3 regions of the Clostridium omnivorum genome follow, and region 2 is predicted to be linked to each of the others. Evidence: a T-box and tRNA genes for the amino acid it is inferred to sense, from the RefSeq annotation. Region 2 holds a T-box; the other regions hold tRNA genes.
What was found. The T-box of region 2 lies ahead of proS (proline--tRNA ligase). A T-box ahead of a tRNA ligase gene usually reads a tRNA of that ligase, here a tRNA-Pro.

Region 1: it encodes a tRNA-Pro, which carries the amino acid that the T-box ahead of proS (proline--tRNA ligase) is inferred to sense. The anticodon was not compared.
Region 3: it encodes a tRNA-Pro, which carries the amino acid that the T-box ahead of proS (proline--tRNA ligase) is inferred to sense. The anticodon was not compared.

What each region holds. Positions count from the first base shown of each region.
Region 1 covers NZ_BRXR01000001.1:4,566,394-4,573,046, reverse strand. Annotated here, with positions in the region: gene spoIVA (stage IV sporulation protein A) at 1-1,331, shown strand, start outside; tRNA gene bsdE14_RS21815 (tRNA-Pro) at 1,477-1,552, shown strand; gene bsdE14_RS21810 (hypothetical protein) at 1,628-1,753, opposite strand; gene bsdE14_RS21805 (hypothetical protein) at 2,072-2,494, shown strand; gene bsdE14_RS21800 (O-acetyl-ADP-ribose deacetylase) at 2,708-3,721, shown strand; gene bsdE14_RS21795 (vWA domain-containing protein) at 3,824-4,477, shown strand; gene bsdE14_RS21790 (ADP-ribosylglycohydrolase family protein) at 4,479-5,255, shown strand; gene bsdE14_RS21785 (manganese catalase family protein) at 5,392-6,069, opposite strand; gene bsdE14_RS21780 (PAS domain-containing sensor histidine kinase) at 6,286-6,653, shown strand, end outside.
Region 2 covers NZ_BRXR01000001.1:199,560-206,212, reverse strand. Annotated here, with positions in the region: gene bsdE14_RS00965 (helix-turn-helix transcriptional regulator) at 1-1,188, opposite strand, end outside; gene bsdE14_RS00960 (hypothetical protein) at 1,385-1,888, shown strand; gene bsdE14_RS00955 (TetR/AcrR family transcriptional regulator) at 2,126-2,674, opposite strand; gene proS (proline--tRNA ligase) at 2,814-4,250, opposite strand; T-box leader at 4,304-4,506, opposite strand; gene bsdE14_RS00945 (pyridoxamine 5'-phosphate oxidase family protein) at 4,686-5,150, shown strand; gene gltX (glutamate--tRNA ligase) at 5,223-6,653, opposite strand, start outside.
Region 3 covers NZ_BRXR01000001.1:1,548,360-1,555,012, reverse strand. Annotated here, with positions in the region: gene bsdE14_RS07160 (HAD family hydrolase) at 129-782, opposite strand; gene bsdE14_RS07155 ([Fe-Fe] hydrogenase large subunit C-terminal domain-containing protein) at 908-2,254, opposite strand; gene bsdE14_RS07150 (4Fe-4S binding protein) at 2,403-2,861, opposite strand; gene bsdE14_RS07145 (hypothetical protein) at 3,090-3,284, shown strand; gene bsdE14_RS07140 (asparagine synthase) at 3,471-3,656, shown strand; tRNA gene bsdE14_RS07135 (tRNA-Pro) at 3,706-3,781, opposite strand; gene bsdE14_RS07130 (hypothetical protein) at 3,940-4,260, opposite strand; gene bsdE14_RS07125 (transporter substrate-binding domain-containing protein) at 4,678-5,514, shown strand; gene bsdE14_RS07120 (amino acid ABC transporter permease) at 5,566-6,219, shown strand; gene bsdE14_RS07115 (amino acid ABC transporter ATP-binding protein) at 6,212-6,653, shown strand, end outside.

The sequences.
Region 1 (6,653 bases), 4.4 Mb from region 2:
ACAAGAAGCAAAGAGCAAAGGATGAATTACCACAAAGCTCATCAGGAAAATCAATTCATACTACAGAACCTAAATTTGTTCCAAATGAAGCTGTAGAAATAAAAATGGAAGAAGGAACAAAGTTTAAAGTAAGAATGGTGGATTGTGTTGGATATATAGTAAAAGGAGCTTCCGGATATATAGAAAATAATGCTCCTAAAATGGTAAATACACCTTGGTATGATCATGAAATTCCATTTGAAGAAGCTGCTGAACTGGGAACCAAAAAAGTAATTAATGAGCACTCAACTATAGGCCTGCTTATTACTACTGATGGCTCTATAACTGATATAAATAGAGACGAGTATGTAGAAGCTGAGGAAAGAGTTGTAAAAGAGCTTAAAGCAATTAATAAGCCATTTATTATGGTCCTAAATTCTGCAAATGTTGATGATCCTAAGACCCTAGATCTTAAGAGGGAATTAGAAGAAAAATATGATGTGCCAGTTCAAACCTTAGATGTAGTCAATATGAAGGAAGAAGACGTAGCAACCGTATTCAATGGAGTATTAAAGGAATTCCCAATTAAAGAAATAAATATTGACATGCCTGAGTGGATTGAAAAGCTAGAAGCTAGGCATTGGCTAAAAGTTAACTTTATTAATCTCGTTAAGGACATGTGCAAGAAGATTCATAAGGTTAGAGATATAAAGAAGATACTAGATGACTTCGGAGACGTTGAATTCCTAGGTCAGTCTGATCTAACTGAAATGAATATGGGAGATGGAACTGCAAGAGTTAATCTAGCTCCAAAAGCTGGTTTATTCTATAATATCCTTAGTGAAATTTGCGGCTGCGAAATCAGAGGCGAAAATGAGCTATTATCTATAATGAGTGATTTATATAATGCTAAAACTGAGTACGATAAAGTAGCTGAAGCTCTAAGGGATGTTAGAGAGACAGGTTACGGCTTAGTAGCACCACAGCTTTCAGAAATGAAGCTAGAAGAGCCACAAATTGTTAAGCAGGGAAGCAGATATGGAGTTAAGCTTAAAGCCAGCGCACCTTCACTACACTTTATAAAGGCAGATATAGAAACTGAGGTTTCGCCAATCATGGGAACTGAAAAGCAAAGTGAAGAGCTTGTAAAATCCCTATTAGAGCAGTTTGAAAACGACCCATCAAAGATTTGGCAGAGCAATATGTTTGGTAAATCTTTAGAAGTAGTTGTTAAGGAAGGTCTTCAAAACAAACTGTACAAGATGCCAGAAGATGTTCAGGTTAAAATTCAAAGAACCCTTCAAAAGATTATTAATGAAGGCAATGGCGGACTAATCTGCATAATACTATAATAATGAACAATAAAATACTATTAAATTTGGCGTACAAGTAAAGCTTTGTACGCCAAATTTACAATACGCCATATGCAGATCAGTTCTGTGCAGCTTCCCTCAAATATTGATTTTATAAAATAATATGATATAATATTATCATTATCTGGGTATGGCGCAGATGGTAGCGCGCTAGAATGGGGTTCTAGAGGTCGCAAGTTCAAATCTTGTTACCCAGACCAGAGTGAATGAAAGTCTTGAGAAATCAAGGCTTTTGTTTTTATTTATCTGTGTTTTTGTATACTAATTATCGGCAATTATATTAGTACAAATGCAATTACTATTACAATAGCCAAGTTTATTGCAGTATCTAATGAAATTAATTTTTTACCTGTAACTCCTAAATAAGAACTAATTGCGTTGCCTATTACAAGAGCAATCATAAATGATAAAAACTAAAGTCTTCCTCTAATCTTTTTTTATTTCTCTAACTTGTCCATAAAATCCTCCCATTATCAACATAATCTATATTACTTTTTATCATATATAAAGCTACTTAATTAAAATTTATAATATATAAATATAGATTCAAATATAAATTCATGTGTTAAGTAAACACACTAAATTTATATAGTAATTATAACATTAATTTCAAGATATGTATGTATTTACACGAGTAATGGAGGAATTAGAAGATATATATAGAATAGTGAAAACATGTAATGATGTACTATGTTTATCTTTGCATAGGAGTGGGAATCATGAAAAAGGTTTTAAAAATTATCTCTAAGGTTTTTAGCTTGTGTGTTTTACCATTAATAACTTTATACTTATTTATTAGCATAGGTAATATAAAATCACAAAATATCATTGCAAGGGAAGGTTCCCATCGTACAATGACAGCTGGAATTATAAAAAGAGCATGGACATACAGAGGTGTTTATGCAATGTTGTTGTTAATCGTTTATTTACTGGTGCTATATTCAAAATCGAGTAAAAATGCTAAGCTTCTCACATTTATTTTAATGATAATAACAAGTGTGCCGTTAATGTTTTTAATGAACATTATGCCTTGGCTTCCATTAAGTATATCTATTCCTTTAGGAATATTGATTATAGCTGGGGTATTTTTACTTGATTTATTACCTGTGTTTGATATGAAAATAAATAAATTGCAAGATTGATTCAAAAGATATCAGATAATGCCCAAGTTTTTTTAATAAACTTAGAAGCAAGCAGCTGCTGGAGCAGAGCCAGTAGAACATTCAATGGATTGATGAAATTCAAAGGGATTATCATAAGCAATAAAAAAGACATTTCTTATGCACGAAAAGCATAGAAATTACAAATAATCATGAAATATATTTAAAATAAAAGGTATTATAGGAGGTGGAGTAATGCCACTGGAAATAATCCGTAATGATATAACAAAAGTATACGCAGATGCCATTGTTAATGCAGCAAACTCATCATTACTTGGTGGTGGAGGGGTTGATGGAGCAATTCATCGTGCTGCTGGGCCTGAGCTGCTAGAAGAATGCCGTAGCCTTGGAGGTTGTAAAACTGGACAAGCCAAAATAACAAAAGGGTACAAATTGCCTGCAAAATATATAATTCATACTGTTGGGCCAGTTTGGCATGGAGGAAAAAGCAATGAGGAGAAGCTGCTGGAAGATTGCTATAAGAACTCACTTGCAGTTGCTAAAGAGCATAATATTGAAAGTATCGCTTTTCCTCTAATATCATCGGGTGCATTTGGATATCCCAAAGATAATGCATTAAAAATTGCCATTTCGGTCATAGGTGAATTTTTGCTAAGAAATGAAATGACGGTTTTTCTGGTTGTGTATGATAAGGCAGCATTTGTGTTGTCTGAGAAGCTGTTTTCGTCCATTAACCAATATATTGATGATAAGTATATTGAAGAAAACCCTTCTAGTTCCAGAGATAGATTTCAGGAAAGAAACCAATTAAGAATAGGCATTTTAGAAGCACCAATATTTTCTACATCGGAAGCATCTACCTCAACAAAAAAACGTAAAAGAAGTCTTGCAGAACTAGTAAAGCATATGGATGAAACCTTTTCGCAAATGTTACTGCGTCTCATTGATGAAAAAGGCATGACAGATGCAGAAACTTATAAAAAGGCAAATATAGACCGGAAGCTATTTTCTAAAATAAGAAACGATATAAATTATAAGCCAAGCAAGCCTACCGCAATTGCTTTTGCTATAGCTTTAAAATTAAATCTTGATGAAACAAAGGATTTACTGCTTAAGGCCGGATTTGCACTTTCACATAGCAGTATATTTGACATCATCATTGAGTATTTTATACAAGATGAAAACTATAATATTTTCGAGATCAACGAAGCTTTGTTTGCTTTTGATCAGAATCTACTAGGGGTTTAATTAAACTATTATAACATAAACAAAAGTGTCGCCTGCCATGCGACCGATGTCCAGGCACAAAATGTTATCTTTAAATCACAATAAAGATTGGAGGATAACATTATGAGAAAGGGTTTAACTGAACTGGTATTTATTCTTGATAGGAGCGGCTCAATGAGCGGTCTCGAAAGTGACACCATAGGTGGATACAATTCTATGCTTGAAAAACAGAAGAATGAGCCTGGGGAGGCTGTAATAACTACTGTATTGTTTGATGATAAGTATGAATTGCTTCATGACCGTACCAGCCTTATAGGTATAGATCCAATAACAGACGAAGAGTATTTTGTGAGAGGAAGTACTGCTCTTTTAGATGCAGTAGGAAAAACCATCAATAAAATAGGAAGTGTACAGAAACATACAGCGGAAGATGAGAGAGCTGAACATGTTATGTTTGTAATAACAACTGATGGTATGGAAAATGCCAGCAGAGAATTCAGCTATGAAAAAGTCCGAAAGATCATTGAACGTCAAAAGATAAAATACGGCTGGGAGTTTATATTTCTTGGTGCTAATATTGATGCTGTTGCCACTGCTGAGCGTTTTGGTATCAGCAAAGACAGGGCAGCAAATTATAATGCAGATAGTAAAGGAACTTTGCTTAACTATGAAGTAATCAGCGAAGCAGTAAGTTGTATGCGTGCTAGCTGCGCTATATCAGAAAACTGGAAAGACCGTATTGAAGAGGATTTCAAGATGCGTGGGGGTATGAGATAAAATGTTAGGTGCAATTATTGGAGATATAATTGGCTCAGTTTATGAGTGGAATAACATAAAGACAAAGAATTTTCAACTCTTCAGTCCAGGGTGTTTTTTTACCGATGATACAGTGATGACCATAGCAATTGCAGAAGGATTGATGAATGGAGGAAGCGCTGAAGCATTAATCAAAGCAATGAAAAAGTATGGTCGTATGTACCCTAACGCTGGATATGGGGTACATTTTGGTGGTTGGCTAGTTTCTGATGACGTTCATCCATATAACAGCTGGGGTAACGGGTCAGCTATGCGAGTTTCACCTGTGGCTTGGTTGTTCGATACTCTCCCAGAGGTAGAGAAATATGCTGAAATTAGTGCAGCTGTAACTCATAACCATCCTGAAGGAATTAAAGGCGCACAGGCAGTTGCTGCAGCCATTTTTCTAGCCAGAAAAGGAAAGTCAAAGGTTGAGATAAAGGCTTATATTGAGAGTAAATACGGCTACAATCTGAGACGTACTCTTGATGAGATACGTCCTAGATACCGCTTTAATGAGAGTTGTGAGGAAACTGTGCCAGAAGCTATCACAGCTTTTCTCGAAAGTATAGATTTTGAGGATGCAATAAGAAATGCTATTTCACTTGGCGGAGACAGTGACACCCTTGCTGCAATAACTGGAAGTATAGCTGAAGCAGCGTATAATATTCCTAAAGAAATAAAGCAAAAGGCTTTGAATTTTCTTGATGAGCACATACTTGAAACTTATCAGCAATTTTGTGATAGTATCCTAATATAAATTAATAAGTTAATAAGTTAATCTTTACTATTTTCCACTGATCAGGGTTAATATAATTTTATAGCACATTTTTAGTCATATGTAAATGGCACTATCTTAGAAATAATAGTGCCATTTAATCATTAGTAAAGTATAATTAGTGTTGTTTTGAAGGAGCTTCGAAGCTTACTGGAGTTGGGTCCGGGTTATTAAAGAATCTTCCAGGTGTTGATAAATCAAAATATAGCTTAGAATCTTGAGTTACTCCAAAGTCTTTATTTGAGGCTGTATCTTTAACTCTATTTAATGCTTCTCTAAATAATGCATTATGAGCTTCTTCACGATTTAATAAGAAATCTATAGTGTTTCTTACATACTTATCGTTTATTTGTCTATATAAATATTCATAAACAACTTTAGCCCTTTGTTCTGAAGCGATGTTTGACAATAAATCCGCTACAATATCACCTGTAACTGTGACATAGTCCGCAGTCCAAGGCGCACCAGAAGAGTTTATGAGTACTGGACTTAATCCTGAAAGAACATGGGTTTGAATTTCTCCAGCTTGAGTAGTATTATAATCAACTTGATGACCATTAAGTAAATTTATTGTTTGTGCTACCATTTCCATATGGCTTAATTCTTCAGCTCCGATGTCTAGAAATAAATCTTTTATAGCTTCATCTTTTACACGAAAACTTTGTGATATATATTGCAGGGCAGCTTTTAATTCACCATTTCCACCACCAAGCTGCTCCTGCATTAAAACTGCAAATTGAGGGTTTGGCCTATCTACTTTAACATCACCTAAAAGTTTTTTGTCATGTTTAAACATATCAATATTCCACCTCCATTTTACGGTATTATTATACCCATACGTAAATTAAATATAATAACACAATAAAAGTATGCTTAATTAAAATGTTTTTATTTATTTAAATGGAAAAAGATTGTATAATAATTAATGGGTATTGTGAGAACTAACTTTGAAGATTTAACAATTTTATTAATAGATTTCATCTTTTGAAATGATAAAATTTTGAGGTATATTATGGAAAGTTATAAGTTGCAAGGAAATAATAATATGCAATCAGAACAAGAGATAATACAAAATAAACAAAAAGAATTATATGAAACAATTTTAAATAATATACAAGAAGGTATCGTCGTTACTAATTCTAATGGTAATGTTATTAGCATGAATACTTCAGCGCTAAGAATGCACGGTTTTAGTTGCTTTGAGGACTATAAGCATTCAAGGATATATAATAAAGAAGATATTGAGTGCAGAACTCTTGATGGGGCTTTAATACCCTATTCAGAGTATGCTATCTCAAGAGCAAGACAAGGAGAGCAGTTTTCAAATTACGAGATGTGGGTGTTAAATAAAAGCAAGAATTTGAAATGGATAGGCAGCTA
Region 2 (6,653 bases):
TAATTCTAGAACTTCGTTTTTTAGGTTATCCATATCATTAGTATTTGAGTCTGCATTGTAAATATCAAATAAACTACTTAAAACATCTGATAGAACTCTTTCATTCTTTCTCTTCTTACCGAATTTAACTGCTTCGTCGAAGTACAATCTAGCAAGTTCAATATCTTCAATTAGCAGATATGAATTTGCTATTTCTCTGTATATCTGACATGTATATTCACTATCTTCAGTTTGCTTATATAAAGATAAGTAAGTAGAGCATTTGTCTAAAAGCTTTTTTGTGCTTTTTCTATCTTTAAGTAATAAGTATATTTCTAATAAATTGCATATTATAATTAAACTGCGCTCAATGTTATTATTAGTTGCTGATAGTAGAAAAGTATGCAAATCAATTGCAGACTTATACTGTTTTAATTCTTTATAACAATTAGCCTTTAATGTTAATAGTTGAAACTTATCATCTTCACCTATGTTTTTGAAAATATTCTCAAGATTTGTAAGCTCAGTTAAAGCAGATTCTAGCTTTCCAAGTTTTTTATAAGCTAGTGCGTTATTGAATTTGAAATTAAATAATAAATTCGTAGATAAATTGTTAGTATGAAGCAAAGCCATTTGATTATAATCTATAGCTTCGTTGTATCTATTTAGTTTCATACAGGTATATGATAAATTTGAGAGTATCTCAATTTCTTTACAGATATCAGATATTTTAGAACAGTTTTCTAAAGCTTTTATATAATAAGTGTACCCTTTATAATAGTCAAAGATAGAAATTAGAATGTTACCAAAAAGCTCATATATTATAACTTTTTTTTCTGGAAGATTATATTTTAGAAAGAAGTCCTCTATATTTTTAACAGTATTAGAAAGATCAAAGTTAGGATTCTTCTCATTTAGTTTAATAAACTCTATGTATTTATCAGCTATTATGTTTGCTTGATCCACAGTATCTTCTAGTAAATATTCCTCTGAAACTTGAAAAGGTATATTATTCTCTTTACAAAACTGATTTATGTTGCTTGCTACAATCTTAGCAACCTTTGGTGTTAAATTCGCTTTATCATTTTCTATAGCACTTATTAAATTTCTGGTTACATCTTCTCCAACAATCTGAAATTGTTTTAAATTAAGGCTTTTTCTTATTCTTTTTATTTTTTCACCTGGGGATAAAATTTCAAAGCTTTCCATAGCATACTCCTTGTTACTAATTAATTATAATATAATAATTGTTTATAAAATTAAATTAGACATATATAAAAAATAAATTAAGAAATAAGTAAATAACAAAATATTGTAAAATACAATATTTACTAAATGGTGTAAAAGTGGTAAAATATTCTTAGCGATAATATGCTGTGTAATAAATATTATGGAGGCGAAGAAAATGTCAAAAAAACTAACTAAATTACTAGCGCTAATGTTGTTATTGTTGTCTTTTGGTTTTGGGTTTGTACGCCAAAGTGGTTCTCTTAAAGTTGCAGATTTAATAGATCCAGAACCAAGACATATAGCTAAACAAGTGGCAGATCTAATAGATCCAGAACCAAGGCATGTAGTTAAACAAGTAGCAAATCTAATAGATCCAGAACCAAGGCATGTAGTTAAACAAGTAGCAGATCTAATAGATCCAGAACCAAGGCATGTAGTTAAACAAGTAGCAGATCTAATAGATCCAGAACCAAGGCATGTAGTTAAACAAGTAGCAGATCTAATAGATCCAGAACCAAGGCATATAGTTAAACAAGTAGCAGAGCTAATAGATCCGGAGCCAAGACATGTAGTTAAACAAGTAGCAGAGCTAATAGATCCGGAGCCAAGACATGTAGTTAATCAAGTAGCAGAGCTAATAGATCCAGAGCCAAGGCACGTAATAATTAATATTGCATAAATAGATCCAGAATCAAGAGGTCATGTAAGCGAAAATATTGTATAATAGGGGATCTACAATAAAATAAATTTAGTATAATATGTAAAGTTATTATAAAAGATATCCAATATGGATATCTTTTATATTTTAATTTATAATTATATTGTAATGCAACTATAGTATAAGTTTCAAGAATTTAATTGAAAAGAAGTAAAAAAATAAATAAATTTCAAAGTATTCTCTTGATACAAATTATTTTCAACCCATTAAATTATTTGGCAGACCCATTTGAGAGTATAACTTCTCGAAAGAGGTATATTTATTTTTTATTAGATACATTAAATTTGAAACAACAAAGTGGGTTAGTTCATCTAAGTTTAGTTCAGAACTTAAATCTCCTTTATTCTTTTCATGTTCAAAAAGCATGCGCATCTTTTGAAAAAATTCCAGCATTCCAAAGGAAGATTCGTCTCCGTAGCCTTTAGTTTTTGCAATTTCATAGAAAATTGATATATATTTATCTAAAAAACTTTGGAGTGAAATGTATATTTCATTTAATTTGTCCCTTAGACTTTTATCTGAAGGAATTAGAGTATCAACTAAGCTTAATGTGTTTTTCCAATCATCCATAAAAATTTCGGATACAAATTCTTCTTTATTAGGAAAGTAATTATAAAAAGTACCTATTGCAATACTACATTGCTTTGCAATATCCCTAATATTAAGTTCTTTATAGTTTTTTTCAATAAGAGTTTTTCTTCCTTCAATAATAAGTTTTTCTTTTACATTTTCTATTAACTTAGGCACTATATCATCCTTTCGTGAACCTTGTTCAAATTATATACCTTATAATAACATATTGTCAATAAAGTGTTATTATATTGACAATATGTTATTATACCAAAACAATAAAAGCATTGAAAAAATCAATGCTTTTATTATAAAATTAATAGGCTCTTCCCCAATAAACTAGCTTCTCAGCAGGTTTTCCGCAGCAGATGCATTTACTATCTACTTTTTCTTGTTCAAATGGCATACAACGTGATGTTGCTCCAGTTTGTTCTTTAATTGCATCTTCGCATGCACGATCTCCACACCACATAGCTTTTACAAAGCCTGTCTTTTCATCTAAAAGTCTCTTGAATTCATCTAACGAAACAGCTATACTTGTTTTTTCATTTTGAGCTGTTCTAGCCTTTTCTAGCAAAGAATTTTGAATATCTTCTAAAACTTCAGCGACCTTCACTTCTAGCTCATCTAAGGAAACAAAGATTTTTTCTCTATTATCTCTTCTTACAAGTACTGCTTGATTTTTCTCAATATCCTTAGGACCGATTTCAAGGCGGAGAGGAACACCTTTCATTTCGTATTCGCTAAACTTCCAACCAGGCATTTTGTCACTATCGTCAATTTTAACCCTTGCGATCTTAGTTAGCTCTTCTTTAAGTTCACCAGCTTTTTCTAGTACTCCTGGCTTATGCTGAGCTACTGGTATTATTACCAATTGAATTGGAGCGATTTTTGGAGGAAGAACAAGACCACTGTTATCTCCATGTACCATTATCATTGCTCCAATTAGCCTTGTTGTCATTCCCCAAGAGGTTTGGTGAACATATTGGAGTTTACCATTTTTATCAGTGTATTGAATGTTAAAGGCTTTGGCAAAACCATCACCAAAATTATGTGAAGTACCGCATTGCAGTGCTTTTCCATCATGCATTAAGCTCTCAATTGTGTAAGTAGCTTCTGCTCCAGCAAATTTTTCTTTTTCCGTCTTTCTTCCTTTAACAACTGGAATAGCAAGGATTTCTTCACATAGAGTGGCATATATATTTAACATTCTAGTTGTTTCCTCTTGGGCCTCTTCAGCAGTAGCATGGGCAGTATGCCCTTCCTGCCATAAAAATTCAAGAGTTCTTAAAAATGGGCGAGTAGTTTTTTCCCATCTAACCACAGAACACCATTGATTGTATAGTTTTGGCAAATCCTTATAAGATTGAATAATCTTTGAATAATGATCGCAGAATAAGGTTTCAGAAGTAGGACGAACACATAACCTTTCAGTTAATTCTTGATTTCCTCCGTGTGTAACCCAAGCAACCTCAGGTGCAAATCCTTCTACATGATCCTTTTCTTTTTCAAGTAAACTTTCTGGAATAAACATAGGCATATATACATTTTCGTGCCCTGTTTCCTTAAACATCTGGTCTAAGTTTTTTTGAATATTTTCCCAAATGGCATAACCATAAGGACGAATAACCATACATCCTCTTACAGTAGCATAATCAACAAGTTCAGCCTTTTTAACAACATCAGTATACCATTGCGCAAAATCTTCATCCATAGATGTAATTGCCTCAACAAATTTTTTATCGTTTCCCATGAACTTTCTCCTTTCAAAATATGTTTCAAGAAAATATAAAAAGCCCCAGTCCCGAAAGGGACCGAGGCTAAGTCGGCGGTGCCACCCTAATTGATACAAATGTATCCTCTTAAGTAAAATAACGGTTTTAGCCGCTGCAATTTGTTTCACTGCAGAACTCTGAGGCGGGTTCAAAATACGCTTTTAGAAATCTCACACCACTGATTTCTTCTCTGAAAAAAGCTACATCCTTACTATTCCTCGTCTTAGTTTATTAATATAATATTATTAAATAAAATAATAAAATAAAAAAATAGTAATGTCAAGACATTATATAATTATATTAATAAGAAATGTAAAATTAATGTATGAATTGACCGTTTTTATTTAGTTCAATATAATAGAATAGATAATTGAAATGTTATTTTAGTAAAATATACATTTGGAGGTAATTTTATGTTTAGAGAAATGAGAAAAAAGCAAAGAGAAATAACTGAGGAAGAGAGTATAGAAATATTGAATAATGGTGAATATGGTATATTAGCAACTATAGGTGAAAATGGATATACCTATGCTACACCATTAAGTTATGTCTATTATAACGATGCTATATACTTTCACTGTGCAGTAGAAGGAAGTAAACTAGATAACATAAAATATAATGAAAAGGTGAGCTTTTGTGTTGTTGGAAAAACAAAGGTACTTCCTGATAAGTTCAGTACAGAATATGAAAGTGCTATAGTTTTTGGTAGAGCTACTATAATAGAAAAAGAAGAGAAAATAGAAATATTAACAGCTTTAATTGAAAAATATTCACCTGATTTTAAAAAGGAAGGGTTAGAATATATTGAGAGGGCGGCAGGTGCCACTTCTGTAGTTAAAATAGGTATTGATAGAATAACTGGCAAAGCAAGAAGATAATTTTGGCGAAGTTATAAGATAATAAACAATGAAACACCACTGTTATTTTGCAGTGGTGTTTTTTGGTATTAACTAATTATTATTTTTAAGTTGTTCAATTCCGAATTTTATTCTTTTTACTGATTCTTCTTTACCTAATATATCAGCCAGTTCAAATGCTCCACCTGGGGTCATAGCTTTTCCAGAAAGAGCTGTTCTCATAGGCCATAAAAGCTGACCATTTTTAATACCTAAAGTAACAACTAAGTTTAGTACAGTATCTTCAATTGTTTTCAATTCCCAATTTTCAATTGCTTCTAGTACTGGAAGTACTTTTTCTAAATTTTCTAGAGAATTTTCTATAGTTGTCTTCATTTTTTTATGTACATAAAGTTCGTTTGAATATTTAGGAAGCTCATCAAAAAAGTCAACTTTTTCAGATATGTCACTCAATATTTCAGTTCTTGTATGCAAAAGTTCGCTTATTTTTAATAAATTTATATTAGGATTTTTAATAACTGCTTCATAGTAAGGCTTTGCTATAGCATTAAATTCCTCTAGTGAAAGTTTCTTTATATATTCTCCATTCATCCATTTTAATTTAACAGGGTCAAAAATTGCAGGAGACTTATTTATATTTTTATAATCGAATTTTTCAACTAGTTCTTGCAGTGTAAAAATTTCTTGATTATCTCCAGGATTCCAGCCTAGCAGAGCAATATAGTTAATAACTGCATCCTTTAGGTAGCCTTTTTCCATCAGGTCTTCAAAAGATGCATCTCCATTCCTTTTGCTAAGCTTGTGTTGAGCATCCTTCATTATTGGGGGACAGTGTACATATACTGGAATTTCCCATCCAAAGGCTTCATATAGACGATTATATTTTGGTGAAGAAGAAAGATACTCACTTCCTCTTACTACATGAGTTATTCCCATAAGATGGTCATCAACTACATTAGCAAAGTTATAAGTTGGATATCCGTCAGATTTTATTAGTATCATATCCTCTAAATCTGAATTATCTACTGAAATTGTTCCATATATTACATCGTCAAAGGTAGTGGTTCCAGCAGTAGGATTGTTCTGCCTTATAACATATGGAATACCTTTAGCTAAGTTATCCTCTATTTCTTCTTTAGACAAGTGAAGACAGTGCTTATCATATTTTGAGATTCCTTTTGAATCTTCAGAGCTAGATTTTATAGAGTCTAATCTCTCTTTTGTACAGAAGCAGTAGTAGGCTTCACCTTTTCCTACTAGCTGTTTTGCATATTCTAAATACATGCCTTTTCTTTCGCTTTGTACATAAGGTCCATAATCGCCACCAATATCGGGTCCTTCATCATGGTTAAGCCCAGTAAGCTTCATGGTGTTATAAATAACATCTATGGCACCTTCAACATATCTTTCTTGATCTGTGTCCTCAATTCTCAAAATAAAGGTACCATCTTCATGCTTAGCAATTAAATATGCATATAATGCAGTCCTTAGGTTTCCTACATGCATGTAGCCTGTAGGACTAGG
Region 3 (6,653 bases), 1.3 Mb from region 2:
AGCTCCTTTAATTTACTATACATTATAAATATATTCATGTTGCTTTTTAAATATCGCTATTGCATTTATAATATAAAAATCTATTAGTTGAAGAGCTCTTTAAAAATTTATATGGCTAGAAATGAGTTTTATACTGCTTCTATGATATCTTTATATTCATTAATAAAGTAATCTGCAGTATTAATAATATCTATTTTTTGATGCTCAGAGTATTCATCAAAGACACCAACTACCTTCATTCCAGCTGCCTTTGCTCCCTTAACTGCAGGAAGTATATCTTCAAATACAATACATTCTTCAGAGGTTACTCCTAGTCTTTTAGCAGTCAAAAGATAAATATCAGGGAAGTTTTTTCCCCTAGCAACCTCATCAGTTGTAGTTATAACGTCAAAATATTGAAGAACTCCATTGTTTTTAAGAGATGCTTCTAAAAGCATTTGTGAATTACTAGTAGCTAGAGCAATTTTTATACCAGCAGTTTTCAATGAGGAAAGAAATCTATCAGCATCAGCTTTAAGTTTAATGTTCTTGCTGTATTCTTCAAAGGCCATGTCATTCCATTCCTTCATTATATCTTCTATGCTTTCTTGAAGCTTGAATCTATCTTTAAAATATTTAGCCGTGTCTGTAAAGCTTAGGTGTTCAATATTATCCTTCAGGTCACTAGGGAGAGCTATACCTCTTTTTTTGAGGAATTCTATATCAATTTTTGACCATACCCACATAGAATCTACCAGAGTTCCGTCCATGTCAAATATAGCTGCCTTAATATTTTTAAGCATGTGTATCACCTCATGGTAAGTATAACATGAAATATATAAAATATGAATGGCATAATTATCACTGAAAAAACAATCTATAACATAAAAAAAGAATGTCTGGTGAGACACCCTTTTTAGCAGTACATCTAAAATTCTCTTTCAAATATTTCTATTTTTTCTTTGTGTTTAAAGTCATCAGCAGATTCTATATTAAGCTTTTTTAGAATACTTATCATACAATCGCTTTCTACAGCTACTTTTATCTCAGAGTTTTCTGCAAACTCATTAATTCTTTCGGTACCTTCAGCTCTCGGAATTATTGCCTTAGGTCCGCCTACACAGCCTCCAATGCAGCCCATACCTTCTATAAAGGTAGCTTTTACAATGCCGTTTTGAGCATTTGCAAGCATTTCTTTGCACTCTTTAACTCCATTTGCATGAGTGGTAGTAAGATATTTATATTTATCTGGAAACAACTTTTCAATAGCTTCACTTACAGCAGTAGATACTCCACCTGTTCTTGCATAGAGTCTACCCCCTCTTGAAGCGTATTCCTCAGAAAAGTCTTCAGCACAGTCAGCTGGATTTATATCCAAAGCCTCAAAAATGTCCTTTAGTTCAGCAAAGGTTAGTACGTAATCAATATCACCCAGCAGATCCTTTTCTTTTGCTTCTGCTTTTTTAGCAATGCATGGTCCTATAAATACCACTTTGCAATCTGGATTTAGTTTTTTCATTACTCTTCCGGCTGCAACCATTGGAGACACAGAAGGGGAAACATGTTTAACTAAGTCACCATAAACCCTTTTGACCATTGCAACCCACATAGGACAGCAGCAAGAGGTTATTAAAAAGTCATCCTTATCCTTTACGTGTTCATCAAATTCTACAGCTTCTTTTAAAGTAAGCATATCAGCAAAAAAGGCTACTTCTACCATCTCTGTAAAGCCTAATTTTTTAAAAGCAGTTCTGAGCTGGTATATTGATACATCCTTACCGAATTGGCCTGTAATAGCTGGAGCTACAGCAGCAATAACTGGAGTTTTTTTTCTTAGCAGCTCAGCTAATGGAAGAAATTCAACCCGGTCAGCTAAAGCACCAGTTTGACAAGCTTCTACGCAAAAGCCGCAGCCGGTACATTTGTCATGATCTATTGATGAAGTGTGTCTTTCATCATCAATGAATATTGCATCAAAAGGACAGCTCTTTTGGCAAACTGTCTTGCCATTTTCATCTATGCAATCCATAGAACAAGTCTTAATTTTGTTCACCACCTGGTGAGATGACTCATAACTTCTAATAGCAGTCTTTAGATTTTCTATGTAATTATTGCTGTAGTCTAATTCAACTCCACAAAGTGAAGCTATTTCAGCAGCTAAGACCTCTTTGTTTACTTCAGGAGAGGATAATATAGAAGTTACTTTTTCTTCAAAATTACCATTATAATAAGAATTCACAATTTCCTTAAATAATTCACTATGCTTTGCTTTCATTTTACCAGCTCCTTTGTCATAAAAACACTAGTTTATTTTACCAAGTTTTATTATATTTTATTCTACTCTTTATTTAAATGCAAATATCTATTAATAAAGTAAAAAGCTAAAACTTTATGAATATAAAGCTTTAGCCTTGATTAAAGTATTAACAGCTTCTTTTATTTAAATGCTTAATTAAAGGTATAAATTCACTTCTGTCCATCAGAACTTTGTTTGGACATGCCTCTATACAAAAACCACAGCTTATACATTTAGTCTCGTTTATGGTTACTAAGTGATTAGTTTTATCCACTAAAATTGCATCAAAAGAGCAGGTGGCCTCACAGAAGGTTTTTCCTTGGGTTTCTATACATTCTATTGGGCAGTCAGCGATCCTATTTATTATAGGACTAGTTATGTCATTATTTTTCAAAGCTCGTTTTAAATCGTTTACAAAGTTGTCGCTATATTCAACGCTAACACCACATAAGGAAGCTATTATCCTGCTGGTTTTAATTTTGTCTATTCCAGGCTCGTCTAATATTTGTTGAAGTTTTTCTTCAAAGTTATCTTCATAATAGGCTTTAATAACCGTCTTAAATATTTCATGATAATTGGAAAGCATTAAATTACCTCCTTTAATGGACATTAATGGGACGTTCAAACATTGTGAATATTTTAAATTGTAAAATCATTATAGCACGGAATATTGATCAAGTCTTTAGGATATATAAAAAATTAAAATTAAAAATTTTACCAATTCCATGCATAAAAAAATGATTTTCACACACAATAAGTTTGATTATTAATAATAGGCAAAATATGAGTATTATTATTGAAAGGACTTGGTTGTATGTTTGCAGATTTATTGATTTTTATTTTGGGAGGTTCGGTAGGCTTTTTTACAGCTGCTCTTTGTAAAGCAGCTAGCAGGGCTGACGAAGCAATTGAACAGCTTCAGATGGCTCCGCATGCCTTAAATACAGTAGAAAATATTATTGAAATGGAAACTATAGATCCATCAGAAGATAGTATTAACAATAGATAATATAAGGCAGTGTAATAAGTAAGTGGTTTTAATACCACTTATCTTTTTTTATTCAAGTATTTTACTAGTATTAAAAAAGTTATATTACCAATTATATTAATGTAGTACTTTAAAAGTTTTTATGACAGCTAAGCGAAAAAAGACGGTTAGCAACTAATGGATTTCACATAAGGAGGAGAGCATATTATGGATATAAAAGAAGGATTAATCCCAACAGTTTTAGGAGCAGCAGTTACTACAGCAAGCGCAGCAGTTACAGCTACAAAGTATAGAAAAACAGACATAGCACCAATGATAGCAGCAGGAGTGGTAGGCTTTGGCCTTGCTCACATAGTTCTTGGATCAATTGATTTGGTAGAGCATAGAAAATAAGATAGTAATAATAAAAAGCCTTGCATACAATGCTGCAAGGCTTTTGCTGTGGTCGGAGTGACAGGATTTGAACCTGCGACATCTTGGTCCCGAACCAAGCGCGCTACCAGCTGCGCTACACCCCGATGTAATTACAATATTATACATTTATTATATTAAATATGGAAGTAAAATTCAACAATAAAAGAGAAAAGGTAAGAAGTATATGTGATATGTAAGAGAAATGCAGGGCTTACCTAACTATTCACTCTTACTTCTTACTTCTTACCCAATAAGGTTTTTATTACATTTTCTTTTCTTTTTCATTATCGCCTGCACCTCTTGTAGGTACTGTAGAAACTACAAATCCAACAAGTATAGATACTAGAGCAGGGGCTACAATATTAATGTATACAATATATCTAGTTCTATATAATACAAGAGCAGTTAATGATGTAATTAAAAGACTTGCTACAAAAATTCCTATAACAAATTTTGCAAATGAGCCTAGGAATTTTTCATATAATCTATGTCTGGTAGGACCGCTTATAACACTTCTAAAAACAAAATACGAAATTAGAATTAAAAATATATCTGCAATTGCGGATAGTACGAAATTCCTCATATTAATCCTCCTAAGCATAATACTAATCTTATTTTTACGTGAGTAACATAAGTATATTTTTATTGTTACCCGAAATTATGAATTTTACACTGATTAAAATAAGTTTTAGAGTATCATAATCATACATGAATATACATTGTTTATGCATAAAAGAACTGTTGCTATATAATAAAATAGTTCTGCAAACTTGTGAACGTTTACAAAAAAATCATAGATAAGCTGTTGATTATACAAGCTTTATGCAGATAAATACGAAAATATTACTGAAAAATAAAATAAAAAAATAAAAAAATTTATTTAAAAGTATTGCATAATTATAAATAAGAATGTATAATAATCCATGTAGAGAAGAATAAATATTCAAAGCAGTAAATAACGCAAAGAATTTAATAAATAAATTAAGTAGGGGGAATTACAATGTTAAAGAAAAAATCATCTAAATTATTAGCACTATTAGTGGCAAGCACAGTTGTATTCGGATTTGCAGGATGTGGAAAGGCTTCAAGTGCATCAGCAAATGCAGGAACTACAAAGCAGGAAACAAAGGTTGATAAGATAAAGAAAGCAGGAAAATTGGTATTAGGAACTAGCGCTGATTATCCACCATACGAATTTCATAAGTCAGTAGATGGCAAGGATGAAATAGTTGGATTTGATGTTGAAATAGCAAAAGAAATAGCAAAGGATCTTGGAGTAAAGCTAGAAATAAAGGATATGGACTTTAAAGGACTTTTAAATGCATTAGATGCAGGAAATATTGATATAGTTCTAGCTGGTATGACTCCAACTCCTGAGAGAGAAAAAAGCGTAGATTTTTCAAACATATACTATAAGGCAGAACAAAAGGTTGTTGTAAGAGCAGAGGATAAAGATAAGATAAAAGTTGCTGATGATTTAAAGGGAAAGAAATTAGGAGTTCAAAAGGGATCTATTCAAGAGGATATAGCTAAGAACCAATTACCAGGTGCTGAGGCTCAAGCCTTAGGTAAGATTTCAGATATAGTACTTGCATTAAATACAAAGAAATATGATGCAGCTATCATAGAAGGACCAGTTGCAACTTCCTATGTAAATGCAAATAAAAACTTAGTAATCGCTGATCTAAAGTTAAAAACTGAGGATGCTGGTTCAGCAGCTGCAGTTAAAAAAGGAAATAAAGATTTAGTAGATGCAATTAATAAGACCTTAGAGAGATTAACTAATGAAAAAACAATAGATAAATTCGTAACTGATGCAAATAAATTAGTTGAATAATAAATTGGGTTCCTAAATGGAACCCAAAAATTATTGTAAGGAGGAAGATTAGTGAACTTTGATTTTTTACCTAAATATTATTTGTTCTTTTTAAATGGAGCAAAGTTTACTTTATTATTAGCTTTTTTTACAGTTCTATTTGGTGTTTTACTAGGATTGTTTTTAGCTATGATGAGAATATCAAAATCAAAATTTTTAAATTTAATATCAACAGCCTATATAGAATTTATTAGGGGTACACCTGTACTTGTGCAATTATATATAATTTATTACGCACTACCTAATTTATTAGGAGTAAACCTACCAGACTTAGTTGCTGCAGTACTAGCGCTATCTATTAATAGCTCTGCATATGTTGCTGAAATTATAAGAGCTGGTATTCAAGCTATAGATAAAGGACAAATGGAAGCAGCTCGTTCACTTGGAATGACTCAATCTATGGCAATGAGGTATATAATAATACCTCAGTCAATTAAAAATATACTTCCTGCACTAGGAAATGAATTTATAGTTGTTATCAAGGAATCTTCAATAGTATCTGTTATAGGAATCCACGAGCTTATGTATAATGCTGATACTGTAAGAGGAAACACCTTTAGACCATTTGAGCCGCTTATAATAGCAGCACTAATGTATTTTGTAATGACCTTCACACTTTCTAAAATTATGGGTGCTGTTGAAAGGAGGATGAGAGCTGGTGATTAAAGTAACTAATCTTAATAAAAGTTTTGATAAACTTCATGTGCTTAAAGGAATAGATGTAGAAATTTCAAAGGGTGAAGTTGTTGTAGTTATTGGACCTAGTGGTTCAGGAAAAAGTACTTTTTTAAGATGCTTAAATCTTCTTGAGGAGCCTACAGGTGGAGAGATAGTTTTTGAAGGAGTTTCTATAACAAGTAAAGAAAATGATATAAATAAGCAAAGAGAAAAAATGGGGATGGTTTTTCAACAGTTTAATCTATTTCCACATATGACTATACTTGATAATATTACACTCTCTCCAAGAAAGGTTAAAAAGCTTTCTAAAGATGAAGCAGAAAAGATAGCTCTTAATTTGCTTAAAAGAGTTGGACTAGAAGATAAGGCCAATAGTTATCCTGGACAGCTTTCTGGTGGTCAAAAGCAAAGAATAGCTATAG